One region of the Providencia stuartii genome, then DNA from elsewhere that is predicted to be linked to it. Evidence: predicted binding sites of a transcription regulator. Region 1 holds the regulator's gene; the other holds the start of a gene.
What was found. The regulator Fur, encoded in region 1, represses iron uptake genes when iron is present. The targets are predictions, from matches to a motif close to ATAATAATGAGAACNACTATCAA.
Positions count from the first base shown of each region.

Region 2: exbB (tonB-system energizer ExbB) is a predicted target of Fur. The motif match lies at 2,739-2,761, and genes of this name have one in related genera.

Region 1 covers NZ_CP119546.1:3,139,705-3,143,437, reverse strand. The annotation lists gene P2E05_RS13985 (beta-N-acetylhexosaminidase) at 1-929, shown strand, start outside; gene fur (ferric iron uptake transcriptional regulator) at 1,479-1,928, opposite strand; gene fldA (flavodoxin FldA) at 2,097-2,624, opposite strand; gene ybfE (LexA regulated protein) at 2,770-3,063, opposite strand; gene P2E05_RS13965 (type I secretion system permease/ATPase) at 3,234-3,733, opposite strand, start outside.
Region 2 covers NZ_CP119546.1:827,325-831,057, reverse strand. The annotation lists gene P2E05_RS03540 (alpha/beta fold hydrolase) at 1-837, shown strand, start outside; gene exbD (TonB system transport protein ExbD) at 1,219-1,644, opposite strand; gene exbB (tonB-system energizer ExbB) at 1,650-2,585, opposite strand; gene metC (cystathionine beta-lyase) at 2,946-3,733, shown strand, end outside.

The sequences.
Region 1 (3,733 bases):
CATTGATCAAGCGAGGTGATGTGAGTGACTTTGATCATCTCTCCAGCCATTTTGCTAAACAAGTGAGTGAAAGTTTACAGCAAAAAGGGGTGACAACAATGCAAGCTTGGCAGGATGGTTTGAAAGATGCTTCTAGTGCAAACGATTTTGCAACGGATAATGTCAGGGTTAACTTCTGGGATACACTGTATTGGGGAGGATTCGATTCGGCGAATGATTGGGCTAATAAAGGTTATCAAGTGGTCATTTCGAACCCTGACTATGTGTATTTAGATATGCCTTATGAAGTCAATCCAAATGAAAGTGGCTATTACTGGGCGACCCGAGCGAGTGACGAACAAAAAATCTTTTCTTTTGCGCCTGATAATTTACCACAAAATGCGGAAACTTCCGTTGATAGGGATGGTAACTCATTTAGTGCGAAAAGTGATAAGCCATGGCCAGGTGTCTATGGTCTTTCTGGACAACTATGGAGCGAAGCTGTAAGGACGGATGATAAGGCGGAATACATGCTATTTCCTCGCATCCTGCCTTTAGCTGAAAGGGCATGGCATAAAGCGCAATGGGAAAATCAGTACCAAATAGGTCGTGAATATATCGGCGGTAAAACCAATTATGTTTCACAGCAAAAACTGGCAGATGATTGGAGCCGTTTTGCGAGTCTCGTTGGTATGAAAGAGTTACCCCGTCTAGATAGAGCAGGGGTGGCTTATCGTATCCCTGTGCCTGGTGCGAAAATTGAAAATGGCCTTTTACTCGCCAATATCAGTTATCCAGGTTTAGTGATTGAATATGCTTTAGCAGATAGCGACCATTGGCAAACGTATTCAGCACAAAAGCCTCCAAAGGTTAAGGGTAATGTAAAAGTACGAGCCAAAAACCCAGCTGGAACAAGAACAAGTCGTGTAGAAACGGTGGTGCAAAAATAACGAGAGACTATGAGGGTGGTGCCAGAGCGTACCACCTTTTTAAATGCTAGGTTTAACCGCCTATTACAGTACTCGTGTATGTTTAATAGATGATGATTGCCAAGAAATTAACGCTTTCAGCTTCAATAGACACCGCTTTTTTCTATATCCAGACGACATGTATTTTGAGGAGACTCAGTAATCTCGTCATTGGCACTTAGGTGCTTTATCTTTTCTAATACACCTTTCCCTGACAATCGCAGCATCAGGTTCATCGTAAACTGTTAGCTATTTATAGTTAGCTGAGTTTATAGATACAATATAATGATGCGACTGTTTGATTAACGTCTGTTTTGTCATGAGATCGATGATTGGAAAATAGAAGGATGGGAGAGATGATGACTCAGGATGTTTTTCTTGATAAATAAGGCAAGCTGACGCAAGACATGCGTCAGTATTTAGCGATAAACAAAAGAAAACCCCATGTGATTCATGAGGTTTATCAGTATATATAAGGAGCTAAATACGTTCCTTTTTATGAATTATGTTAATGGTTTTTCAACCATTAAATTACTCTTTTGCTTCGTGAGCATCCGCATTTTCGCGGCAATCGCCATCAGCACAGTGACCATATAGGTACAAGCTGTGGTTAGAGAGTTTAATACCATGGCGTGCAGCAATATTGGTCTGACGTTCTTCAATGGATTTATCAGAGAATTCGATAACTTTACCACAATCTAAACAAATCAGATGATCGTGGTGGTGCTGTTGAGTCAGTTCAAAAACGGATTTACCGCCTTCAAAGTTATGACGTGTGACAATGCCAGCATCATCAAATTGGTTCAATACGCGGTATACCGTAGCCAGACCGATCTCTTCGCCCATATCAATGAGTTTTTTATAGAGATCTTCCGCACTGACGTGATGGCACTCAGGCTCCTGAAGTACTTCCAATATCTTTAATCTTGGAAGAGTGACTTTGAGTCCAGCATTCTTCAATGCTTTGTTGTTGTCTGTCATGCGGGTTTGTCCTGTATCTTAAATCATAAATTTAACAATAATGAGACATTTTTAACATAAGCTCAGTTGTCATCGAAACTGATTTACAATTATAGGCATGGAAATAAAAAATAGAAACCATGCTCTGTCTCATTATTATAATAGTTTCATTTTATTTCTATCGTCAGCTTAGCCCAAAATTTCGGCTAGAGACATCTCTTCTGAAATTTGTTGTACCCATGCATCAACGCGTTCTTCAGTCAGCTCAGGCTGGCGGTCTTCATCAATAGCAAGGCCGATAAAGTGATTATCATCTGCCATACCTTTAGACACTTCAAAATGGTAGCCATCTGTAGGCCAATGACCGACAATGACAGCGCCACGTGGTTCAATAATATCGCGAATGGTCCCCATTGCATCACAGAAGTATTCTGCGTAGTCTTCTTGGTCACCACAGCCAAATAGCGCGACAAGTTTGCCATCAAAATCAATTTCTTCGAGGGTTGGGAAAAAGTCATCCCAATCACATTGAGCTTCGCCGTAATACCAAGTTGGGATACCGAGAAGTAGAATATCGAATGCTTCAATATCTTCTTTGCTGCATTTAGCAATATCATGAACTTCCGCGTTCTCACTGCCTAATCTCTTTTGGATCATCTTGGCAATATTTTCTGTATTACCAGTGTCACTACCGAAGAAAATGCCTATGACTGCCATAAAGTGAATAACCTCTTGTTTTTCCAATCTGGTTTGTTCAAGCCAGATAGGGCTAAATTTGAACTAAAATAACGAGAATTTTGGCCCTATTTTGGCGAAAAAGCGTGAATAAATCTGTCGAATTTGTGTGATTTAGAAGAGGAAATCATTCACCAGAAGGCTCGTAGACCAGTGCTAGTTGTGACATCAACATTTCTTCTATTAGCTCACTACGGCTCATGTTTTTTTCATCAGCCAATTGATTCAATATGGCCACTGCATCTTCATTGAGTTTTAATTCGACGCGGCGTAGTCCTTTGACCTTATCACGCTTAAGTTGGTTTCGTTTGTTAATTCTTAATTGTTCATCCCGCGATAGCGGACTTGTTTTAGGTCGCCCAGGCCTGCGTTCCTCAGCGAACAAATCAAGGGTAGTGCGATCAGTTTGTTCTTTTGCCATATTTTTTTAATGCTAAAGGGCGTGTACCAATAATCCAGCGCGCAATGATACCCTAGCTGACTCCCTTGTACCATAGCGTATATGGAGCGAAAGTTATTGATAGTAAAAAAAAGAATGATTTGCTTGAAAAAGCACCAATCTAGATTCTATTGGTGCTAATTAAGCACAATTTACTGGGTCTGCTGCCGCCACAGATGGGCATAAACGCCATTTTTCTGTAGTAAATTTGGGTGGGTATCGATTTCGGCAATTTCGCCATTGCGAATAACACAAATCCTATCGGCATACTGAATCGTGTTTAAGCGATGTGCGATACTGATGACTGTCCTTCCTTTAGTAATAAGTGGCATATTCTTCATGATTGCGGCCTCTGAGTCATAATCTAACGCCGATGTGGCTTCATCAAGGATCAGAATATCGGGTTTTGTTAACAGTGCTCTAGCGAGTGCGATACGTTGACGTTGTCCCCCTGATAGATTAAGCCCGCGTTCAGACACAGGATAATTAAAATTATCGGGTAGTGACATGATAAAATCATAGGCACCGGCGAGAGTGGCAGCTTCAATCACCTCTTCATGGCTCGCTTGGGGGTGACTCAAACGAATGTTTTCCTCAATAGTACCGACAAATAGCTGGCTTTCTTGTAGTACTACACTCATGCGACGTCGCA
Region 2 (3,733 bases), 2.1 Mb from region 1:
AACCCTGCTGTCGTACTAATTCCTGGTTTAGGGGGGCATAATATTAGCTGGACGGATGACTTTTGCCAGCAAGTTGCCGATGCGGGTTTTTATATCTTGCGTATTGATAATCGAGATGCCGGTTTATCCCCCCATTTGGATAACTTTCCCTCTATTAATCTCGGCGCACTCATTGAAAAAATGCAAAATAAGGAACAATTTGCTATTCCTTATACTTTGCTAGATATGGCTGAGGATATTGTCCAATTACTCAATAAGTTATCTATTAATAAAGCGCATATTATTGGACGCTCAATGGGAGGAATGATCGCGCAACTGGTTGCAGCTAAATACCCTGAACGTACATTATCCCTCTGCGCAATTATGTCATCAACAGGTAACCCAGAACTCCCACAAAGTGAGCCTGATGTCATGCAGATGCTCATTAGCCCAAGTGCCAACCCTCAAGAAAATTTAGACGCTTATTTATCTGGGCAACTGGCATTTTTCCAGCGGGTCAGTTCCTCGATCTGCCCATTCGATGAAAACTATTACCGTGACTATTTGCTACAGGCTCTGAAACGCAACTATTCACCTGAAGGCACTAAACGCCAAATTGTCGCAGTTGCTGTAACTGGCGATCTGCGACCTTATATTCAGCACATTGACACACCAACTTTAGTTATTCATGGCTCTATTGATCCGCTATTTCCGTTAGCTGCTGGCCAAGATATTGCTAATAATATTGCTAATGCAAAACTAGTCATTATTGAGGGTATGGGTCATGAAACGCCCCCTCTACTCAATCCAAAAATTGCGGATCTCATTATTGCTCATTTACATGAGGCAACGAATTAACTATCCAGTGTATAAATAAGGCTCTAACAGAGCCTTATTACCATTCCTCCTTCACCTTATTTCTTATACGGTAGGTAAATAGGGTTGGTAGTTGCTAAGATAAAAAGCGGTGGGTGAGTATCGTGATGTTGGATAAGGACTCGTTGTGAGCTTTAAGCTTAACCGTCATGTGATAGCTGATATGATAAAAACATCATACTGATAGCGCTGCCAGCGGGTTAATAACCCTGTCAGATGCAAGCAGCACGTCAAAAATGACCATTACGCATAATGAAAATCAGTTTATGGTGTTCGCTTGATAGCACAAAGCGGGAAAATCACGTTTTCCCGCTTTGTTAGCAATCTCAGTTCATTGCATTTTGAAGGATGCCTACTCATTGATTATTTAGGAGATGCGGCTTCCATCCCAACTAAACCAATTTTCAGATACCCTGACTGACGTAATGCATTCATCACATCCATCATCGTTTCATAATCAACACTTTTATCCGCTTGGAAGAAGATCGTGGTTTCTTTATTCGCATTCGTTGCGATATCAAGTGATGATGCTAACTGCTCTTTGCTAACAGCTTGGTCACCAATAAATAGTTGGCTATCCGCTTTTACCGTGAGGAATACCGGTTTCTCTGGGCGCGGTTGCGGTTTCGCTGTCGAAGCAGGCAAGTCAACTTTGATATCTACTGTTGCTAGTGGTGCAGCAACCATGAAGATAATCAGCAGGACTAACATAACATCAATAAATGGTGTTACGTTAATCTCGTGCATTTCACCACTATCGTCTTGTTCGTCACCTAAACGCATTGCCATAATCGTTACCTTGCTTTGCTATTTGCCAGATCCAGATCGCGGCCTAAGAGTAGAGCAGCTTGGGCAGCTACATCACCAACTTGGCCACGGTAGTTATTAATCATTCTGGCGAAAATGTTATAAATAACAACCGCTGGAATTGCGGCGATCAAACCGATTGCTGTCGCTAATAGTGCTTCTGCAATCCCTGGAGCAACAACAGCGAGGTTAGTAGTTTGTGAGTGAGCGATACCAATGAAGCTGTTCATGATCCCCCAAACAGTACCAAACAGTCCAACAAAGGGTGAGATGGCCCCTATTGTTGCTAAATAACCATTCCCGCGTCCCATATGGCGGCTAACCGCCGCAATAGAACGCTCAAGGCGGAACCCTGTGCGCTCCTTAATTCCAGCGAGATCCGTGCTTTGAGCTGACAATGTTCTTTCTAGAACCGCTTGCTTAAGCAGGAAAAGTGTTACGCTGTTCGACTTAAAGTCTTTAGCAACACTCATTGCTTCATCTAAAGATTTCACTTCTCTTAACTGTTTTACTTCAGCTTTTAAACGACGACGTGCCGCCAGCAGTTCTATTCCTTTGGAAAAGAATAACGCCCATGTGATAACTGACGCTAATACCAAACCAATCATAACGGTTTTCACAACATTATCGGCGTTTTGGTACATTCCCCAAACTGATAAGTCTTTATCAAAACCACCTTGGTTATCCGTAGTAATTTCAACACTTTCACTCACGGTCGGTGTTGTTGTATTTTCTGCCGTAGCTGGATTTTGTGTTTCCGGTGCATTATTTGCTGGCGTTGAAGACGATGGATTCGTTGTCGCAGGCGCCGCAGCGGCTGGTGTCGTTTGGGCAGACGTTGGGGTTGTTGCTGGTGTGGTTTCAGCACTTGCTGTTCCCATCAGGCCTATCGCCAATAGAATAGAAGCTGTTAGTTTACGCATCAGTTGGCCTTATACTCTCTTTTTCTGTGTTCTATTAATAAATTCGTGCCGATGATTTCACGCTCACCGACTAACCTATAAAAGCGAAATTCACTCGCCCAATTGTTCTCTTTTTTCAAAAGACGGTGCAGATAATATCAAACACAGCGCGAATTGATAGTAATTATCATTACTATTCAATATTTTTTTCGTATTCTTTGTCCTTTCACAAAAAAGCCCTTAATAAGAACAAGACTATTACGCACTGACATGAAAAAAAATCCGATTCAGTCTTTACGCTTGTACATCTTCAACAAAATCATTTAAGTTCAATGAATCTTTTTAGTTTCCTATCGCTCAGTACAAGTTAAAGGACTCAATATGGCAAAGATTAGACCTGAAACACAACTCGTGCATCTAGGCAGAAATCCGACTTATACGCAAAAAGGGGTTAACCCTATTATTCAGCGTACTTCCTCCGTCATCTTCAATACACTTGAAGAAAAGCAGCACGCGACGCGCAATAGGGCAAAATCGGTGCTTTTCTATGGTCGTCGAGGCACACAAACTCACTTTGCCTTCCAAGAAGCTATGACTGAGCTAGAATGTGGTGCAGGTGCCGTGTTGTATCCTTCTGGTGCCGCGGCGATCAACAATGCGATCTTATCCTTTATCTCCTCAGGCGATCACATACTAGTGACGGGTTCTGCTTATGATCCAACACAAAACTTTTGTGATAAGATACTCACTAAATTCAATGTTGATACAGACTATTTCGACCCTATGATCGGGGCGAATATCGCTGAACTCATTCGCCCTAATACACGCATTGTTTTTCTCGAAGCGCCAAGCTCTATTACGATGGAAATCCATGATCTTCCCGCTATCGTGAACGCAGTTCGCCAGAAATCATCGGATATTATTATTATGATTGATAATACTTGGGCTGCTGGCGTATTACTGAAACCGCTTTTGTTAGGCATCGATATCTCAATACAATCCGCCACTAAATACATCAATGGCCATTCTGATGGCATGTTAGGTGTTGCGGTTGCCAATGAACGCTGTATCGATACCTTACGTGAAAACTCCTATTTACTCGGGCAAACTGCTGACCCTGATACGGTGTATATGGCGGGTCGGGGCTTACATACATTAGCCACTCGGCT